3 regions of the Streptomyces sp. NPDC040405 genome follow, and region 1 is predicted to be linked to each of the others. Evidence: riboswitches for the same ligand, from Rfam matches in the RefSeq annotation. Region 1 holds a riboswitch; each other region holds the start of a gene.
The links. A riboswitch is a leader RNA that binds a small molecule or an ion and turns the genes downstream of it on or off. The one in region 1 is predicted to bind thiamine pyrophosphate.
Positions count from the first base shown of each region.

Region 1 (6,786 bases):
GCGAACTGGACGAGGGTCAGCACCGCGGCCGTGGGCAGGTCGAGCAGCTGCGCGGTCTGCCGGTAGATGGCCACCTCCAGGGTGGCGTAGCGCGGGCCGCCGAGGATCTGGATCACGCCGAAGGAGGTGAAGGTGAACAGGAACACCATCAGCGCGGCGGCGGCCACGGCGGGGCCCAGCGCGGGCAGGGTGACCCGGCGCCAGGCCGCGAGGCGGCTCGCGCCGAGCACCCGGGCGGCCTCCTCCTGGCGCGGGTCGAGCTGCGCCCACAGCCCGCCGACGGTGCGGACCACCACCGCGTAGTTGAAGAAGACGTGGGCCAGCAGGATCGCCCAGACGCTGGTGTCGAGCCGTATCCCCCACCGTTCGTCCAGCAGCCCGCCGCGCCCGAGCAGCCCCAGGAACGCCGATCCGGCGACGACGGTCGGCAGTACGAACGGCACGGTCACCACGGCGCGCAGCAGCCCCTTGCCGGGGAAGGCGAAGCGGGCGAAGACATACGCGCCGGGCAGCGCGACCGCCAGCGTCAGCCCGGTCGAGGCGGCCGCCTGCCAGCCGGTGAACCACAGGATGTGCAGGATGGACGGATCGCCCAGCACCTCGGGTATCCGCCCCAGCTGCCACCGGCCGTCGACGCGCAGCCCGCGGGTGACGATCGCGGCCACCGGATACGCGAAGAAGACGGCGAAGAAGGCGAGCGGCACGGCCATCAGGGCGAGCCGCGGGGCGGCGCCCCGCCACCGGCCGCGGCGGGCCGTGGCGTCTGCCGTGGCCTCTGCCGTGGCCTCTACAGAACGAGCGAGGACCATGCCTTGACCCAGGGTTCACGGTTCTTGGCGATCTTCCGCGGGGGCAGGGTGGCCGAGTCGGCGACCTTGGTCCCGTACCGGGTGAAGACCTCCGGCAGTTCGGCGTCCTCGCGCACCGGATTGACGTACATGTTCAGCGGTACGTCCTCCTGGAAGCGCTTGGTCAGCAGGAAGTCCAGCAGCGCCTTGCCCCCCTTGGTGTTGCCCGCGCCCTTCAGCAGCCCGGCGAATTCCGTCTGCCGGAAGCAGGTGCCGTCCGCCACCCCGGTCGGGGCCTTCGCGGGCTTCGCCTTCGCGTCCGCCACCTCGGCGGGCGGGCTGGAGGCATACGAGACGACGAGCGGCCTGTCGCCCTTGGCGCCGCCCGCCGAGCCGGAGAAGCGGTCGTAGTAGGCCTGCTCCCAGCCGTCGACCACCTCGACGCCGTTGGCCCGCAGCTTCTTCCAGTAGTCCCGCCAGCCGTGGTCGCCGTAGCGGGCGGCGGTGCCGAGGAGGAAGGCGAGGCCGGGGGACGAGGTGGCGGCGTTCTCGGTGACCAGCAGGTTCTTATACGCGGGCTTGGTCAGATCGGCGAACGTCTTCGGCGGCGCGAGCTTCTTGCGCTCGAAGTAGGCGCGGTCGTAGTTGACGCAGATGTCGCCGTAGTCGACCGGGGTGACGCGGTGCTTCGCCCGGTCGAGCTGGAAGGCCGCGGGGACCTTGGCCAGGCCCTTCGCCTCGTACGGCGTGAACAGGTCGTTGTCGAGCGCGCGGGAGAGGAGGGTGTTGTCGACGCCGAAGAACACATCGCCCTGCGGATGGCCCTTGGACAGGATCGCCTGGTTGACGGCCGCCCCCGCGTCACCGCCCGCCTGCACCCGCACCTTGTAGCCGGTCTGACGGGTGAACTCCTTGAGGACCGCCTTGGACGCCGCGAACGAGTCGTGCGAGACCAGGGTGACGGTCTTGGAGTCCTTGCCGTCCGCCGCGTCCCCACCGCAGCCCGCCAGGACTCCGGTGCCGAGGGAACCGACGAGAGCGGCGGTGACGGCACGCCGAAGATGGCTGTTCATCGTGAGGCTGACTCCCTACGCCGGTATGACCCGGATCAGGTTGGAGGGTCTGCGGCCGTGCCGCACTCTCAGCGCTGTCGCGCTCCCCTGTCGGAATGTTCATTTGTCCGTCGTCGCGGGATGGTTGTACGACGGTTTGTGCGAAGGCACCGTATCAGCCGGTGGTCAGCGCTCCGTGGCCGCCAACTGGCCGCACGCCCCGTCGATCTCCTGCCCGCGGGTGTCCCGGACGGTCACCGGCACCCCGTGCGCCTCCAGGGCCGCCACGAACGCCTTCTCGTCCTCGGGCCGGGACGCCGTCCACTTGGAGCCGGGCGTCGGGTTGAGCGGGATGAGATTGACGTGCACCCGGCGGCCCTTGAGCAGCCGCCCGAGCAGGTCGGCGCGCCACGCCTGGTCGTTGATGTCCCTGATCAGCGCGTACTCGATGGAGATCCGGCGACCGGACTTCTCCGCGTACTCCCACGCCGCGTCCAGGACCTCGCGCACCTTCCAGCGGGTGTTGACCGGGACGAGGGTGTCGCGCAGCTCGTCGTCGGGCGCGTGCAGGGACACCGCGAGACGGCACTTGAAGCCCTCGTCGGCGAACCGCAGCATCGCCGGGACGAGCCCCACGGTCGAGACGGTGATACCGCGCTGGGACAGGCCGAGGCCGTCCGGCTCGGGGTCGGTGAGCCGACGGATGGCACCGATGACCCGGTTGTAGTTGGCCAGCGGCTCGCCCATGCCCATGAAGACGATGTTGGACAGCCGGGCCGGACCACCGGGGATCTCGCCGTCCCGCAGCGCCCGCATCCCGTCGACGATCTGGTGCACGATCTCGGCGGTGGACAGGTTGCGGTCCAGCCCCGCCTGGCCGGTGGCGCAGAACGGACAGTTCATGCCGCAGCCCGCCTGGGAGCTGATGCACATGGTGACCCGGTCCGGGTAGCGCATCAGCACGGACTCGACGAGCGTGCCGTCGAAGAGGCGCCACAGGGTCTTACGCGTGGTGTCGTCGTCGCAGCTGATGTGCCGCACCACGCTCATCAGGTCCGGCAGCAGCCCGGCCGCGAGCTTCTCGCGCGCGGTGGCCGGGATGTCGGTCCACTGGGCGGGGTCGTCGGTGTAGCGGGCGAAGTAGTGACGCGACACCTGGTTGGCCCGGAAGGGCTTCTCTCCGAGGGCGGCGACAGCCTCGCGACGCTCGGCGGGCGTGAGGTCGGCGAGATGCCGCGGGGGCTTCTTGGCCCCACGCGGCACGGCGAAAGTGAGTTCTCCGGGCTTAGGCATGGCCGTACCAGTGTCGCAGACATGCGGAAGGCCCCGCGCCACGGGCGGCGCGGGGCCCACAAGGTGCGCGTACGGGGCTCAGCCGCCGCCCACGAAGATCACCAGCAGCAGCCACACCACGGGGGCGGTGGGCAGCAGCGAGTCGAGCCGGTCCATGATCCCGCCGTGGCCGGGCAGCAGCTTGCCCATGTCCTTGATGCCGAGGTCACGCTTGATCATGGATTCGCCGAGGTCCCCCAGGGTCGCGCTGACCGCGACGGCGAGGCCGAGCAGCAGCCCCTGCCACCACACGCCGTCCTCGATCAGGTACTGCATGCACAGCGCCCCCACGACCATCGCGAACGCCACCGCGCCGAGCAGCCCCTCGCGGGTCTTGCCGGGGCTGATGCGGGGGGCGAGCGGATGCTTGCCGAAGCGCCAGCCCACCGCGTACGCCCCGGTGTCGCTCACCACGGTCAGCAGCAGGAAGGTCAGCACCCGCCACGGGCCGTCGGGCGCGGCCAGTATGAGCGCCACGAAGGTGGCGAGGAACGGCACGTAGAAGGCGGCGAAGACGCCCGCGGTGACATCTCTGAGGTAGTTGTCGGGCGGTTCGGTCATCCGCCACACGAGCACGGCGAGCGCCGTGAGCGACACCGCCACCCAGGCGCCCTGTGCGCCGCGCACATAGCCCGCGACGACCATGGCGACGCCACCGACGGCGAGCGGCACCAGGGGAACCCGGATGTCCTTCCGCTCGGCGAGCCGGGAGGTCAGCTCCCACAGCCCGACGACCACGGCGACCGCTATCACGCCGATGAACACCGGCTTGTAGATGAAGAGCGAGGCGACGATGATCACGCCGAGGCCGACGCCCACCCCTATCGCGGCGCGCAGATCACGGCCCGCGCTCTTCTTCTTCGTCCCCTGACCGCCGCCGCTGCCGGGCGCGCTGCCGGTGGCCTCGGAGCCGGGGCCGGGGGGCGTCGGCGGCTGCCCGGAGGGCTGCCGGGGCCCGGGCCGCGGTTCCCGCTCATCGCGGAACAAGGGGCCGCCCGGCCGGGCGGCCCCCCGGTCGCGGCCGACGGCGTCGCCGGGGTCGCCGCCTGCGTGCGGCACGGTGGGCATGGGGCGAGTCTGCGCCGCTTCGGCCACCTCGTGCGCGGGACCCGCCGAAGAAGGGGGCACCTCCCAGCCATAGCCGGGGGAGGTGCCCTGATCAGTCGGTCCCCAGAGTCCGGCGCGTGGTGGGGCCCCCCAGGAAGAGTCGTTCATCAGACCTCGAGCAGCTCGGCTTCCTTGTGCTTGAGCAGCTCATCCACCTGCGCGACGTACTTCGCGGTGAGGTCGTCGAGCTCCTTCTCGGCACGGCGGCCCTCGTCCTCGCCGACCTCGCCGTCCTTGATCAGCTTGTCGATCGACTCCTTGGCCTTGCGGCGGATGCTGCGGATCGAGATCTTCGCGTCCTCGCCCTTGGCCTTGGCGACCTTGATGAACTCCTTGCGGCGCTGCTCGGTCAGCTCGGGGAACACCACTCGGATGATGTTGCCGTCATTGCTGGGGTTGACGCCCAGGTCGGAGTCGCGGATCGCCTGCTCGATGTTGCGCAGGGCGCTCTTGTCGAACGGGGTGATCACAGCCATGCGCGGCTCGGGCACCGAGAACGACGCGAGCTGGTTGATCGGCGTCAGCGCACCGTAGTAGTCCGCCACGATCTTGTTGAACATCGCCGGGTGCGCACGCCCGGTGCGGATCGCGGCGAAGTCCTCCTTGGCGACCACAACGGCCTTCTCCATCTTCTCCTCGGCCTCGAGGAGGATTTCTTCGATCACCACTTGCTCCTGGTGTTATGCGTAGGCAGAGCCTCGCCCCTGCGTGCGTCTTCTCCTGCACGGTGTCCGACCGGCAGGCCGTTGTCCATCCCCCGAACGAGCCGTCAGCCCCGTGAGTCCCGGTCGCTCACGAGCGTGCCGATCTTCTCACCCTTCACCGCGCGCGCGATATTTCCTTCGGCGGTGAGCTCGAAAACCAGGATCGGCAGCTTGTTGTCCCGGCAGAGGGTGATCGCGGTGGCGTCGGCGACCTTGAGGTCCCGGGTGATCACCTCGCCGTACTCCAGCGCGTCGAACTTGACCGCGTCCGGGTTCCGCTTGGGGTCGGAGTCATAGACCCCGTCCACCCCGTTCTTGCCCATGAGCAGCGCCTCGGCGTCGATCTCCAGGGCGCGCTGGGCGGCGGTGGTGTCCGTGGAGAAGTACGGCATGCCCATGCCCGCGCCGAAGATCACCACGCGCCCCTTCTCCAGGTGGCGCACCGCGCGCAGCGGGATGTACGGCTCCGCGACCTGGCCCATGGTGATGGCGGTCTGGACGCGGGAGTCGATGCCCTCCTTCTCCAGGAAGTCCTGGAGGGCGAGGCAGTTCATGACGGTGCCGAGCATGCCCATGTAGTCCGAGCGCGCCCGGTCCATGCCGCGCTGCTGCAGCTCGGCCCCGCGGAAGAAGTTGCCACCGCCGATCACGATGGCGATCTCGGCGCCGTCCCGCACCACGGCGGCGACCTCGCGGGCGATGGCGTGGACGACATCGGGATCGACCCCGAGTCCACCGCCCCCGGCGAACGCCTCGCCGGACAGCTTCAGCAGGAAACGGCCGTGTCGGGCTGTGCCGTCCGCGTTCTTGTCGGCGGCCTGTTCGGCGTCCGCGCCATGATTCATTGGAGATCTCCTCGTGCACATACGAAGAAGGCCACTGCCGGACGGGTCCTGGTACGACCTCTGCGGCAATGGCCTCCTCGTCACATCTGCGGCCGACCGGTTGACGGTTGGCTGCCTACGACCCTATCGGTGTCGCCGGTGTTTCGCTGCTCGGCTCAGACGCCGACGCGGAAACGGGCGAAGCGGGTCAGAGAGACGCCGGCCTCGTCCAGGACCTTCTGGACGGACTTCTTGTTGTCCTTGGCGAACGCCTGTTCCACCAGGACGTTCTCCTTGAAGAAGCCGGTGACGCGCCCCTCGATGATCTTCGGTAGGGCGGCCTCGGGCTTGCCCTCCTCGCGAGCGGTGGCCTCGGCGACGCGACGCTCGTTGTCGACCGTCTCGGCCGAGATCTCGTCACGGCTCAGGAACTTCGGCGCGAAGGCGGCGACGTGCTGCGCGATGTCCCGCGCGACCTCGGCGTTCTCCTTGTCCAGCTCGACCAGCACGCCGACCTGCGGCGGCAGGTCGGGGTTGGTGCGGTGCATGTACGCGGCGACGTAGCCGCCGGAGAACTGCGCGAAACGGTCGAGGACGACCTTCTCGCCGAGGGTCGCGTTGGCCTCGTCCACGAACGCCTGGACGGTCTTACCGGCCTCGATCTCGGAGGCGAGCAGGGCCTCCAGGTCGGCCGGGGCGCTCTTGGCGACGTGGGCGGCGATGGCGTCGGCGACGGCCACGAACTTGTCGCCCTTGGCCACGAAGTCGGTCTCGCACTTCAGCTCGAGCAGCACGCCCGAGGTGTTGTCGTCGGCGATGACGGAGATGACAGCACCGTTCTCGGCGCTGCGGCTCTCGCGCTTGGCCACGCCCTTCTGGCCCTTGACGCGGAGGATCTCGACGGCCTTGTCGACGCTGCCCTCGGACTCGTCCAGCGCCTTCTTGCAGTCCATCATGCCGGCGCCGGTGAGCTCGCGGA
Region 1 covers NZ_JBVIVI010000002.1:1,440,321-1,447,106, reverse strand. The annotation lists gene ACZ59A_RS13795 (ABC transporter permease) at 1-710, opposite strand, end outside; gene ACZ59A_RS13790 (thiamine ABC transporter substrate-binding protein) at 788-1,861, opposite strand; TPP riboswitch at 1,857-1,960, opposite strand; gene rlmN (dual-specificity RNA methyltransferase RlmN) at 2,027-3,133, opposite strand; gene ACZ59A_RS13780 (phosphatidate cytidylyltransferase) at 3,212-4,387, opposite strand; gene frr (ribosome recycling factor) at 4,387-4,944, opposite strand; gene pyrH (UMP kinase) at 5,049-5,828, opposite strand; gene tsf (translation elongation factor Ts) at 5,984-6,786, opposite strand, start outside.

Region 2 (6,786 bases), on a different contig from region 1:
GTCCGCGCCCGCCGTTGTCTCGTATGCGCCGCCACTGGGCCGCCATGACCACACCACTTCCTCAGCTCGGTGGAACCGTCCATGCGACTGTCGCCGCCGAGCGGGCAATGGTTGCCGGGAGAGCGGGCCGGGTTCACCCCCGGGCGCGGCGGGGCGCTCCCATCGCGGGCAGCGGCGCCCGGTGCAGCGGCATCGTGCGCCAGCGCGCGGTGAAGGTCCCCTCGGCCGACGAACAGGTCACGTCGAGGTGGTGCGGGGTCTCCAGGAACGCGATGTCGGCCACGAACGTGTCCGGATCGGTCCAGCCGCCGCTCGCCGCCGTCGGGACCCGCCCGTCCGTACCTTCCTCGACCGTCCATCCCCCGTCGCCGAGCCGCACCTCGAACCGGGACGCGCCCTCCGCCAGGGAGACGGTCCACGCGCCGTCGCCGCCGGGGGCGACCGTCACCTCCGTCAGCGCGGGCTGATCGGCGCAGCTGCCGCCCGCGGGGGTGAAGGTGGTGGCCGCGGTCTCGGCGGGGGTGGTGAACTTCTCGTACGGCGGCGGCAGTTGGAGGCCGTCGAGTCGCCGCAGCAGCGCCGCGTCCTCGTCCTCGTCCTCGCGGGCGTCTAGGGGCGCGGGGCCGAACGCCGGGAGCAGATGCCGCCATGCGAGGTCCAGCACCGTCTGCATGTCCTCGGTGTCCCCGGTCATGGCGACCACCGCGTCGTGTTCGGGCAGCACCAGGCAGAACTGTCCGTAGGCCCCGTCGCCGCGGTAGCCGTGGCGGGACCGCCAGAACTGGAACCCGTATCCCTGCTGCCAGTCGGACTTCGCGCCCTCGGCGGTGCCGTCGGCGTTGGTGATCTGCGCCCGGGTCGCCTCGGCCACCCAGGAGGCGGGCAGCAGCCGGCGCCCCTCCCAGACGCCGTCGCCGAGGTACAGCAGGCCCAGCCGGGCGAGGGCGTCCGTGGTGGCGTACATGCCGCTGAACCCGAGGTCGCGGCCGGGCGGGCGCTGGATCCACGCCGTCTCACCGATCCCCAGCGGGTCGAACAGCCGTGGCCGCAGATAGTCGGTGAGCGACTGCCCGGTCACGCGCTGGACGATCGCGGCGAGGCTGTACGTGGCGGGCTGGTTGTACGCGAAGACGGTGCCGGGGTCGCGGTCCGGCGGAGTCAGCAGGAACCCGCGCACGGGCTCGTCCCGGTCGCGGGAGAACGCATGCTCCCGGGTCTCGGTCAGATGCCCGCTGGCCATGGCCGCGACGTGCCGGACGAGCATGGCCCGGCTGCGCGGGTCGGTGATGTCGCCCTCGAACTCGGGGAAGTAGGAGAGCACCGGGTCGTCGAGGCTCATCAGTCCCTCGGCCACCGCGAATCCGGCCGCCGTCGAGGTGAAGCTCTTGCTGATCGAGTAGAGCAGATGCGGCCGGTCCGGGGTGTACGGAGCCCACCAGCCGGAGGCGACCAGATGTCCATGGCGCACGATCATCAGGCTGTGCGGCTCGATGCCGGGCGCCGCCTCCAGCGCGTCGAGGAACGCGCCGACGCCGCGCGCGTCCACTCCCTTCGCGGCGGGTGTGCTCTCGGGCAGGGGGCGCGCACTCCGAACACTCATCGCGTCTCATCCTCCGTATGCGGTGGGTCGTGCACGGCCGGTGGGCTTTCGATCATCCGACGAAGGAGCACCACCGCGCCAGGGTATTTCCGGCGGCGCGTGCGGCAGCGCCCGTACGGATTTGAGGGGCTCAGACCGCGGGGGCGGTGGGCGGCGCGTCCGCGGCGCCCGTCCTGAGGTGGGCGGCGCCCGAGCGCACCGCCCACGCGAACACTCCGAGCGCGAGCGCGCCCACCGCGACCGTGTCGTACGGCGCCGGGAGCCGGCCGGAACCGCCGAAGCTGCCGAGCCACGACAGCAGGGTCAGCGCGGCGAGGTGGAACACCAGCCAGGCGCCGTGCCGCAGCTCACCGAGGGCGGGAAGGCCCCCGGCGCCACGCCGCTGGAGCAGGAACAGCGGCACCCCCACCAGGACGAGCGGCAGCGCGAGCCGCAGATCGTGCCAGCCGGACCAGAACACGAACTCGCTGGCCACGACGAAGCTGAGGGGCGCGATCCAGCGCACACCCGGCACCTGCCCGTCCGCCCGGGGCACTCCCCGCTCCCGGTCGTGCGCCCGGAACACCGCGACGGCCACCGCCGAGGCCGCGTAGATGAGCAGATACATGTCCCCCATCACGCTCACGATGTCCTGCCAGCCACCGAACGGCAGCATGAAGATGACGATGACCGCGAGGTTGAGCAGCAGCGCGCGGTGCGCCATGCCGGAGCGGGGGTCGATGCGCATGAAGAAGCGCGGCAGCAGGCCGTTCTTGGCCAGGGCGTAGGTGTGCCGGGCGTTGATCGCCACGCCGACGTAGGCGGAACCGCCCGGGGAGATCACGGCGTCGGCGTACAGCAGCGTGGCCAGCCAGTGCAGATTGAGGATGAGGGCGAGCTGACCGAACGGCGACTCGAAGTTGACTCCCTGCCAGCCGTGGCCCAGCGCGGAGTCGGGCACCGTGTACAGGAACGCCAGCTGGAGCCCGAGGTAGACCAGCACGGCGAGGCCGATCCCGGTGAGCACCGCGGCCGGTACGGAACGGCGCGGATTGCGGGCCTCACCGGAGAAGTCCAGCGGGGCCTGGAACCCGTTGACGGAGTACACGATGCCGCCCCCGGCGAGGGCGGTGAGGCAGGCGGCGTAGCCGTACGGTGCGAAACCGCCGTGTTCGGTGAGGCGCCCGGAGTGGGTGCCCGACAGGAACAGCGCGACGATCGTGACCACGGGGACGATGACCTTGAAGACGGACACCAGGTTGTTCAGCCGGGCGAATATCCGCACGGCGAACCAGTTGAGCGCGGTCAGCACGACGCTCAGCCCGACGGCCACGCCGAGGCCCGCGAGGGTGAGGCTGCCGCCGTCGTAGATCCCCGGCAGATAGTGCGCGGCGTACTGCATGATGGCGCTGATCTCCGCGGCCGTACCGCCGACGGAGAGCACGACGGACCAGCCGACCATCGTGCCGACCAGCCGCCCGCTCGCGTACAGCGGCCACCGCACGGTGCCGCCGCCCTCCGGGCGGGTGGCGCCCAGTTCCACCATGACCAGGGCGATCAGGGCGCACAGCGCGCCCGCGGCGATCCAGGACAGCAGCGCGGCGGGTCCGGCGGTCTGGGCGGCGTACAGGGCCGCGAACAGCCAGCCGGAGCCGAGGATGTTGGAGAACCCGATCGCCGTCAGGCCCCAGAAGCCGAGGTCCTTGTGGAGTCTGCGTTCCTCGGCGAGCACCGCCGGGGCGGCGATGGACTCCGCTGGCTGGTTCTGCGGCACGTGGCACGTCTCCTCGGGTGGTGCGGGCTGGTACGAGAGCCCAGGGTGCCACGCACACCGCGGGTCTCGGTCACCGGATGCCGTGTGACGTGCGGATATCGACGAAGCGCGACCTCAGCGAACGGTACGGCGGCGGAGCCTGAGCGGGGCGTAGACGAGGAGCGCCGCGAGGAAGGCGGCGTAGTAGGCGAGGTCGGCGCCGTGCAGCGCGGCGGCCACCGGGCCCGTGTACAGGCTGGTGTCCATGAACGGCACCGCCGCGGCGAAGGCGGCGGCGAACGCCAGCAGGGCGGGCCACCACGGCTGCGGGCGGGCGCTCTCGGCGGCCAGGTCGACCGGCGCGCCGCCCCGGGCCCGGGCGCGGGCGAACCAGTCGACGGCCACGACGGCGACGAAGCCCGGAATCCAGTAGCCGACGAACAGCAGCACATTCTGGAAGCGCGCGGTGGTGTCGGCGGCGTGCATCCACAGCACCAACGGGAAACCGAGCACGGCGGCGAGGGCGGCGGCCAGCGGGCGGGGGATGCGGACACCCGCGGTCTGCAGGGCCAGCGAGCCGCTGTAGTCGTTCATGGCGTTGCTGCACAGGGCGGCGAGCGCCACGGCCAGCAGCCCGAACGCGCCGAGCGCCCCGCCCCCCAGGGCCGCGTCGACGCCGCTCGCGGTCTGGTCGGTGAAGACGGAGGCACCCCACAGCCCGAGCGCCTGGACGGCCACGAAGGACACGGTGACGCCGAGCAGAGTGCACCAGAACATGCTGGGCCGGGAGGTGGCGCGGGGCAGATAGCGGCTGAAGTCGCTGGCGTACGGCGCCCACGACAGCGCCAGGCTCAGCGCGATCGTGCTGGTCAGGACGAAGGCGCCGATGCGGTCGCCGCCGTGGGCGAACCCGGTGGTCGCGGGGTCGACACCGTCCAGCAGCTTGACGGCCAGGGCAGCGAACGCGGCGGCGAGGACGAAGGTCATCAGCTTCTGCATCCGGTGGATGGCCTCGTAGCCCAGCACCCCGAGCGCCCCTTGGGCGGCCATCATGAGCAGCACGCCCAGCCAGAACGGCAGGCCGCACAGCCGGGCCAGCGCATCACCGCCGAACAGGCCGATGAGCGCGTCCCAGGCGACCGAGGACAGCCACTGCAGTACGCCGGGCACGGCGACGCCCCGGCCGAACGCCAGCCGCGCCAGGGGCAGCTGGCCCGCCCCGGTCAGACTGCCCCAGGTGCCGAGGTACGCGGTGGGTACGGCACCGATGAGGGTGCCCAGGACGACGGCGGCCAGCGCGGTGGCGAAGTCCAGCCCGAGCGAGATGCCGACGGTGCCGGTGAACACGCCGGTCATGGTCAGGTTCGGGGCGAACCACACGGTGAACAGGCGCCCCGGCCCGCCGTAGCGGTGGCTCTCCGGAACCGGCGCGATACCGCGCGCCTCGACGCGCAGATCGCCGGGCGCGGCGGGCATCCGCCCGTCGAAGACGGATTCCGCGCCGGTCGTCGCCGGGTCGGTGGCAGCATGCGGCATGCGCATCGATGACATCCCTCCGCCAGTGCTAACTGGTTCAGGTTCGACGGGTGTGATCTCAGCCCCGTGCGGGGCACCCCGTGTCCGGTGTGGAGCGACCCCAGGCTAACCCCTCGCTCCGTGGGCCCGGCCCGGGGGGCGGGGCCGGGCCGGGAGCGCGTCCAGGAAGAGCGCCCCGGCCAGCACCGCGGCGCTGCCGCGGGGTGCGATGCCCATGTCGCGCAGCTCGGCGTCGAGGGTGGCGAGGGCGGCGGCGCCCGGGGCCGTCGCGGTGCCGCCCGCCTCCAGCACACCGCGGGCCCCGTCCTGCACCCGCCGGAGGGCGGGCGGCCCGGCCCGGTACAGCGGCCCGGTGTCCTGGAGGGTGCTCATCACGGTGAGCAGCGCGTCGAGCCGGGCCTGTGTCTCGGTGGCGCCCGCGGCCCGCGCCGTGGCCAGGGCGTCCAGGGCGCGGCGTACGTGCGGAAAGGCGGCCCGGGCCTCGCCGCGCGCGCCCGCCGCGCCGTAGGTGGCGGACACCTGTGAGCCCGCCGAGGGCTTGCGCGGGGCACCGCGGTCGGCGTGGGCCGCGAGCTGCCGGGCGGCGGCGGTCAGTTCCCGGGGGGCGGCGCCGGGTTCCAGCGCGGCGGCCGCCACCAGCAGCCCCAGCACCCACAGCGCCCCATGGTGCAACCGGCCGGTGACCGGGCCGCCACCGGCCCGCGCCATGGTCCACTCGGCGCAGCGGCCGATGCCGCCCAGCTCCTCACGGAGCGCCCGGGTCGGCTCGCCGGGGCGGCGGGCGGCGGCCGCCATGGCCGCGAACCCGGGCGCCAGCGACTTCGCCGACCAGCGCAGCGCGAGCAGATCGGTACCGGTGGCGCGGGCCTGGATGTCGCGGGTGTCCGCGAGGCCCGGTTTGGGGGTCAGCTCCGCCTGGGAGATCAGGGCGCGTACGGCGGTCTGCGCCAGGGCCTCATCCATGGAGCGTGTCGTGGGCATGACCGGAGGGTAAGCGGTGAACCTTTCCCGGGCCTGGGTCGTTCCTGTGATCCCGCTGTGTGCTCAATGCGATTCCCTGGCGACGAACGATCCGCGGGTGCCGGAGAGGAAGTCGAGGCCCGCGCCGCGGTCGGCCTGTTCGACATGGTCGCGGTAGATCTGCTCCCATCCGCCGGTGGCCGGTGGCGCGGCGGCGGTGACCGGTTGCCGGGCGGCGAGTTCCTCCTCCGGTACGTCCAGCCTCAACAGCCGCCGCTCGACGTCCAGTTCTATCCAGTCGCCGGTCCGCACCAGCCCCAGCGGTCCGCCCGCCGCCGACTCGGGCGCGATGTGCAGGACGACGGTGCCGAAGGCGGTTCCGCTCATCCGGGCGTCGCTGATCCGCACCATGTCCCGCACTCCGGACCGCAGCACGGCGGGCGGCAGGGGCATGTTCCCCACCTCGGGCATGCCGGGGTAGCCGCGCGGCCCGCAGCCGCGCAGGACCAGCACATCGGCCGCGTCGACAGCGAGTTCCGGGTCGTCGATCCGGGTCCGGAAGTCCTCGATGCCGTCGAACACCACGGCGCGGCCCCGGTGGCGCAGCAGCTCCGGTGTCGCGGCGGCGGGCTTGATGACGGCTCCGTCGGGGCAGAGGTTGCCGCGGAGCACGGCGAGCCCCGCGTGATGGGCGATCGGGTCCTCCGCGGTGCGGATGACGGTGAGATCGGCGCTGGACCGGCCGGACAGCTGCTCGGTCAGGGGGCGGCCGGTGATGGTGACGGCCGGTTCCAGCTGGTCCCTGATCTCCCCGAGGACGGCGTCCAGACCACCGGCGCGGTGGAAGTCCTCCATGAGGTGGGATCCGGCGGGCTGCACATCGGCGAGCAGGGGGATGCCGCGGCCCGCGCGGTCGATGTCGTCCAGGCCGAAGTCCGCCCCGACCCGGCGGGCGAGG
Region 2 covers NZ_JBVIVI010000003.1:585,981-592,766, reverse strand. The annotation lists partial or broken gene ACZ59A_RS16215 (pectate lyase family protein) at 1-46, opposite strand, end outside; gene ACZ59A_RS16210 (serine hydrolase domain-containing protein) at 134-1,600, opposite strand; gene ACZ59A_RS16205 (APC family permease) at 1,731-3,353, opposite strand; gene ACZ59A_RS16200 (purine-cytosine permease family protein) at 3,468-4,868, opposite strand; TPP riboswitch at 4,866-4,959, opposite strand; gene ACZ59A_RS16195 (triphosphoribosyl-dephospho-CoA synthase) at 4,974-5,849, opposite strand; gene ACZ59A_RS16190 (IlvD/Edd family dehydratase) at 5,913-6,786, opposite strand, start outside.
Region 2: it holds a riboswitch for thiamine pyrophosphate, as region 1 does, so the genes downstream of both, ACZ59A_RS16200 (purine-cytosine permease family protein) here and ACZ59A_RS13790 (thiamine ABC transporter substrate-binding protein) in region 1, are expected to answer to the same signal.

Region 3 (6,786 bases), on a different contig from region 1:
CTGCTGCTCGCACGCGCTTCGCCAGGGCTTCCGCCGCCGCCGCCGGGTCCGCGGCCTCGGTGATGGCCCGCACCACGACGACGCGGCGCGCTCCCGCCTCCAGCACCTGATCCAGGTTCGACGCGTCGATACCGCCGATCGCGAACCAGGGCCGGGCCGGGCGCCGGGCGGCCGCGTGACGGACCAGGGAGAGACCGGGGGCATGGCGGCCCGGCTTGGTGGGGGTGGGCCAGCAGGGGCCGGTGCAGAAGTAGTCCACGCCGGGCTCGGCGAGCGCCGCGTCCACCTCGGCCTCCGCGTGCGTGGAGCGGCCGATCAGCGGGCCGTCGCCGAGGAGGGCGCGCGCCGCCGGGACCGGCAGGTCGCCCTGGCCCAGGTGGAGCACGCCGGCACCGGAGGCGTGGGCGACGTCCGCCCGGTCGTTGACGGCGAGCAGCCTGCCGTGGCGGCGGCAGGCGTCGGCGAAGACGGCGAGGTGGTCCAGCTCCTCGGCGGCCTCCATGCCCTTGTCCCGCAGCTGGACGATGTCCACCCCGGCCGCCAGCACGGCGTCCAGGAACTCCGGCAGGTCGCCCTGGCGCTTGCGCGCGTCGGTGCACAGGTAGAGGCGGGCGTCGGCCAGCTGCTCGCGTGCGGTCATCGCGGTCATCGGGTGGCTTTCCCCCAGGGTCGTGCGGCGTACGGGCCGGGAGGCCGCCGTCGGGGACGGCGGCCGACCCGGCCCGTACGCCAGGTGGTGGTTCGGGAAACGTCGGGCGGCGTCAGACGGCGAGCGCTTGCGCGCGCCGCTTCACTTCCGTGCCGCGATTCTCGCTCAGCGCCTGAGCCGGGGTGCCCGGCAGGGTCGGATCAGGGGTGAAGAGCCACTCCAGCATCTCCTCGTCGCTGAAGCCGTCGTCCTTGAGCAGTGTCAAGGTGCCCACGAGGCCCTTGACGACCTTTCCCTCACCGATGAAGTCCTCGGGCACCTGCAGCACCCGGTTCTCGCCACGGCGCACCGCGATCAGCTGGCCCTCCTTGACCAGCTGCCTCACGCGGGTCACCTCGACGCCGAGCCGGTCGGCGATGTCGGGGAGAGTGAGCCAGGCGGGTACGAGAGCATCGATCTTTGCGTCAATCTCGGTCACGGAACAAGCCTGCCATCTGGGACTGACAGTGGGTAGCCGGGCGCCGGCCGTGCGGGCCGCCGGGCGCGGGGCCCGCCGGTCCCGCCGGGCCCCGCGCCCCTGCTCACCGGGGGTGCCGAGGGGTCACAGAACGGCCGACTTCAGCGGCACCGACGGATCCGTGGCCCGGGTCCGGTCCAGCCGGGCGCCGCGTTCGATCAGCTTGCGGCCCTGGGCCAGATCGCGCGGACGGCCGACCGCCAGCAGGGCGACCAGGGCCCCGTCCCGCAGCCAGCACACCGACCAGGCGGCGCCGTCCGGGTCGCCCCGCCAGACCAGTTCGTCGGCGTCCGAGTGGTGTCCGACGTACTGCACGAACCGCCCGAACTGCTCGGACCAGAAGTAGGGCACCGGGTCGTAGACCTGGCCGGGGAAGTGCGCGGTCCGGCTGCCCACCACATTGGCGGCGACCGTCCGCGGCCCCTGGAGCGCGTTGTCCCAGTGGTGGACCAGCAGCCGGGTCCCGTAGCGGGCGGAGGGGAAGGACGCGCAGTCGCCGACGGCGTACACGTCCGGCACCGAGGTACGCAGCCCCTCGTCGGCGGCGACGGACCGGTCCTCGGCGAGTTCGACGCCCGAACCGGCCAGCCAGCCGGTCGCGGGCCGGGCGCCGATGCCGACGACCACGGCACCGGCCCGCAGCCGGGTGCCGTCGCCGAGCTGGAGCCCGCTCGGGTCGAGCGCGGTCACCCGGGCGCCGGTGACCAGGGTGGCGCCGAACTCCGCGTACCAGCCGGTCATGTGGGCGGCGACCTCCGCCGGGAGGGCGCCCGCCAGCGGCCGGTCCGCGGCCTCCACGACGGTCACCGCGCAGCCCGCCTCGCGGGCCGCGGTGGCGAACTCCGCGCCGATCCAGCCCGCCCCGACCACCACGATCTCCTGCTGCCCGGCGAGCACCGGGCGCAGTCGTTCGGCGTCGTCCAGCGTGCGCAGGAGGTGGACTCCCGGTACGCCCTCGCTGCCGGGCAGGGCGATCGGCTCGGCGCCGGTGGCGATCACCAGGACGTCGTACGGGATCGGCCCGGACCCCGTCTCGACCGTCCGCCCGGCCGTGTCCAGCCCGGTCACGGGAACGCCGAGGCGCAGCCCGATGCCGAGTGCGGCGAAGTCCACGTCGAACGCGGACCCCTCGGCCTTGCCCAGCAGTACGGCCTTGGACAGCGGCGGCCGGTCGTACGGCTGGTGGGGCTCCGCGCCCAGCAGCAGGATCTCCCCGGTCCAGCCCTGCTCACGCAGCGCGACCGCGGTCTGCACCCCCGCCATGCCCGCGCCGACGATCACCACCCGCTGTGCACCGCCACCCGCCGAGGACGCCATCGTCTTCGTCGTCTCATCGCTCACACGATCACTGTATTGCGGCAGGTGGGGCGGACCGGAGAGCGCACGACGAGATCTCGGGCACAGCCCGGCGGGCCGGACGCCCTGTCGTATCGGGGCGCGGGGCCCCCGGTGCCCGGCCCCGCGCGGGGCGCTCCCTTCCGGGCGATTCGGGGCGCGTACTAGGGTGGCGGGACAGAGCACTCGCGGGAGCCCGGGCGCACCGGGCTGAGAGGGAGGCTGGCGCGGCCTCCGACCGTACGAACCTGATCCGGGTCATGCCGGCGAAGGGAGGGGGCGACCAGCCCATGCACACCCCACGTGAAGTACCCACCGACGACGGCCCGTACGACGTCCTGGTCATCGGCGGCGGGATCATCGGCCTCGTCACGGCCTGGCGGGCGGCCCAGCGCGGCCTGCGCACCGCCGTCGCCGACCCGGCGCCCGGCGGCGGGGCCGCGCAGGTCGCGGCCGGGATGCTGGCGGCCGTCACCGAGCTGCACTACGGCGAGCAGACCCTGCTCGGGCTGAACCTGGCCTCGGCGCGCCGCTATCCGTCCTTCGTGGCGGAGCTGGACGAGGCGAGCGGCCATGACCTGGGCTTTCGCACCTGCGGCACGCTCTCCGTCGCGCTCGACGCGGACGACCGCGCCCATCTGCGGGAGCTGCACGCCTTCCAGCTGCGGCTCGGGCTGGACGCGCAGTGGCTGACGGGGCGCGAATGCAGGCGCCTGGAACCGATGCTCGCGCCGGGCGTACGCGGGGGCCTGCGCGTCGACGGCGACCACCAGGTGGACCCGCGGCGGCTGGCGGCGGCGCTGCTGACGGCGTGCGAGCGCGCCGGGGTGGCCGTTCACCGCGTCCGCGCGGAGCGGCTGCTGCTGAGCGGCGACGGCGGCCGGGCCACCGGGGCCGAGCTGGCCGACGGTTCGCGCACCCGGCTGACCGCCGAGCAGACCGTACTGGCCGCGGGCAGCCTCAGCGGGCGGCTCCCGGGCGTCCCCGAGGAGGTCCTGCCGCCCATACGCCCCGTCAAGGGCCAGGTCCTGCGGCTGTCCGTACCCGGCCCGTACGCGCCCTTCCTGTCCCGGACCGTGCGGGCCGTGGTGCGCGGCGGGCACGTCTACCTCGTCCCGCGCGAGAACGGCGAGCTGGTCGTCGGCGCGACCACGGAGGAGATGGGCTGGGACACCACGGTCACCGCGGGCGGGGTGTACGAGCTGCTGCGCGACGCGCACGAACTGGTGCCCGGCATCACCGAACTGCCGCTCGTCGAGACCCGCGCCGGGCTGCGCCCCGGCTCCCCCGACAACGCCCCGCTGCTCGGCCCGACCGAGCTGCCGGGCCTCCATCTGGCCACCGGCCACTACCGCAACGGCGTCCTGCTCACCCCGATCACCGGCGACGCCATGGCCGAGGCGCTTTACGGCGGCGAACTCCCGCCCGAGGCGCGGCCCTTCTCCCCGCGCCGCTTCACGGCCACCCGGACTCCCGAGCACGCAGTACAGGAGCACACCGCATGAGCGTCACCCTGACCGTCACCGTGAACGGCGAGCCCCGCGAGCTGCCCGGCGGCACCACCCTCGACGGGGTCGTCGCGACCCTCACCAAGGCGCCCTCGGGCGTCGCCGCGGCCGTCAACGAGACGGTCGTCCCGCGCGGCCAGTGGCCCGCGACCCCGCTCGGCGACGGCGATCGCGTCGAGGTCCTCACCGCGGTCCAGGGAGGCTGACCCCCATGACGCACCCCACGACGCTGGATCAGGCCCACACCGGCGCCGCCGATCCGCTCACCATCGCCGGTACGTCCTTCGGCTCCCGCCTGATCATGGGGACCGGCGGCGCGCCCAGCCTGGACGTCATGGAGCGCTCGCTGATCGCCTCCGGCACCGAGCTGACCACGGTCGCGATGCGCCGCCTGGACCCCACGGTGCAGGGCTCGGTGCTGTCCGTACTGCACCGGCACGGCATCCGCCCGCTGCCCAACACCGCGGGCTGCTTCACCGCCGGGGAGGCCGTGCTGACCGCCCGGCTCGCCCGCGAGGCCCTGGGCACGGACTGGGTGAAGCTGGAGGTCGTCGCCGACGAGCGCACGCTGCTCCCCGACCCCATCGAGACGCTGGACGCCGCCGAGACCCTGGTGGACGACGGCTTCACGGTCCTGCCGTACACCAACGACGATCCGGTGCTGGCCCGGAAGCTGGAGGACGTCGGCTGCGCCGCGATCATGCCGCTGGGCTCGCCCATCGGCTCCGGCCTCGGCATCCGCAATCCGCACAACTTCCAGCTGATCACCGAGCGCGCCGAGGTTCCGGTCATCCTCGACGCGGGCGCGGGCACGGCCTCCGACGCCGCGCTGGCCATGGAGCTGGGCTGCGCGGCGGTCATGCTGGCCTCGGCCGTGACGCGGGCCCAGGAGCCGGTGCTGATGGCCGGGGCGATGCGGCACGCGGTGGCCGCGGGGCGGCTCGCGCACCGGGCGGGCCGTATCCCCCGCCGCCACTTCGCCGAGGCGTCGTCCCCGGCCGAGGGGCTGGCCGCCCTCGACCCGGAGCGGCCCGCGTTCGCGTAGCGGGGCGGCCCGTGTTCGCGGGGGCCCGTGTTCGCGGGGCCGTGTTCGCGTAACGGAGCGGTCGGGGGCGGCATACCGTGGGAGGCGGAGGTGGTCGCCGTGACCGTGACCGTGGCCGACCGGATCGAGCGTGAGATTTACGTCGCCGCCCCCGCCGACCGCGTCTGGCGGGTGCTGACCACACCGGAGCACATCCGCACCTGGTACGCCCCCGGCGGCTGCGAGATCGACCCGCGCCCCGGCGGCACCGTCCGCTTCCGCTGGGACGAGCACGGGGAGTTCCACGGCCAGGTCGAGCGCGCGGTGCCCGACGCCCTCTTCCGCTTCCGGCTGGCCCACGCGCCCGATCGCGCCCCGCTCGGGCCCGGCCAGTCCACCGTGGTCGAGTTCACGCTCACCCCGGAGGGCGCGGGCACCCGCCTCCGCCTCGCCGAGACCGGCATCCGGGCGCTCGACCTCCCGGACGACGCCAAGGCCAAGCACGCCGAGTACGCCGCCCTGGCCTGGACCTCCGCGTGTGAGGAGCTGGCCGCCCTCGCCGCCGCCTCGCACAACTGAGACGGAGGTCACCGTTCTGTCCCAGTGCGTATCGGAAATCGGGGCAGCCGGTCCGAGGTGTCGGTGACGGCTCGTAGACTGCACTCTCGTGGATACGACGCTCCAAGACCCCCTTGTCGGGCAGGTGCTCGACGGCCGCTACCGCGTCGAGGCGCGCATCGCCGTGGGCGGGATGGCGACGGTCTACCGGGCCGTCGACACGCGGCTCGACCGCGTCCTCGCCCTGAAGGTGATGCACCAGAGCCTCGCCTCGGACGCCGCCTTCGTGGACCGCTTCATCCGCGAGGCCAAGTCCGTCGCCAGACTCGCGCACGCCAATGTGGTCGGCGTCTACGACCAGGGCACCGACGGCGCGCATGTCTACCTCGCCATGGAGTACGTCGCCGGGTGCACCCTGCGCGACGTCCTGCGGGAGCGCGGCGCCCTTCAGCCCCGCGCCGCGCTGGACATCCTGGAACCGGTCCTGGCCGCCCTCGGCGCCGCCCACCGCGCGGGCTTCGTCCACCGCGACATGAAGCCGGAGAACGTCCTGATCGGCGACGACGGCCGGGTCAAGGTCGCCGACTTCGGCCTGGTCAGGGCGGTGGACACCAACACCAGCGCCTCCACCGGGTCCGTCCTGGGCACCGTGTCCTACCTCGCGCCCGAGCAGATCGAGCACGGTACGGCCGACACCCGCGCCGACGTCTACGCGTGCGGCGTGGTCCTCTACGAGATGCTCACCGGCTCCAAGCCGCACGGCGGCAGCACCCCGGCGCAGGTCCTCTACCAGCACCTCCACGAGGACGTCCCGCCCCCGTCCGTCGCCGCGCCCGAGGTCGCGCCGGAGCTGGACGCGCTGGTCGCCTCCGCCACCGCGCGCGAGGTCGCCCTGCGCCCCGCCGACGCCGTCGACCTGCTCGGCCAGGTGCGCGACGCGCGCGCCGCCCTCACCGACGCACAGCTCGACGCCATACCGCCGCAGGCCCACGAGGAGGCCCTCGGCGGCGGCTCCGAAGACCGTACGACGGTCATCCCGCGCCCCGCCGGGGCCGCCGCTGCCGCCCCGGAGCACACCAGCCGTCTGGAGCTCCCCCAGGACCCGCCCGAGCCGCCGCGGCAGCGCCGCCGCATGCCGCGCCGCGGAGTGGTGACGATCGTCGCCGCCGTCCTGCTCGCCCTCGGCATCGGCGCC
Region 3 covers NZ_JBVIVI010000001.1:376,582-383,367, forward strand. The annotation lists gene thiE (thiamine phosphate synthase) at 1-649, opposite strand, end outside; gene ACZ59A_RS01745 (Rv2175c family DNA-binding protein) at 762-1,127, opposite strand; gene ACZ59A_RS01750 (NAD(P)/FAD-dependent oxidoreductase) at 1,251-2,483, opposite strand; TPP riboswitch at 2,680-2,793, shown strand; gene thiO (glycine oxidase ThiO) at 2,792-4,006, shown strand; gene thiS (sulfur carrier protein ThiS) at 4,003-4,215, shown strand; gene ACZ59A_RS01765 (thiazole synthase) at 4,221-5,054, shown strand; gene ACZ59A_RS01770 (SRPBCC domain-containing protein) at 5,154-5,612, shown strand; gene pknB (Stk1 family PASTA domain-containing Ser/Thr kinase) at 5,701-6,786, shown strand, end outside.
Region 3: it holds a riboswitch for thiamine pyrophosphate, as region 1 does, so the genes downstream of both, thiO (glycine oxidase ThiO) here and ACZ59A_RS13790 (thiamine ABC transporter substrate-binding protein) in region 1, are expected to answer to the same signal.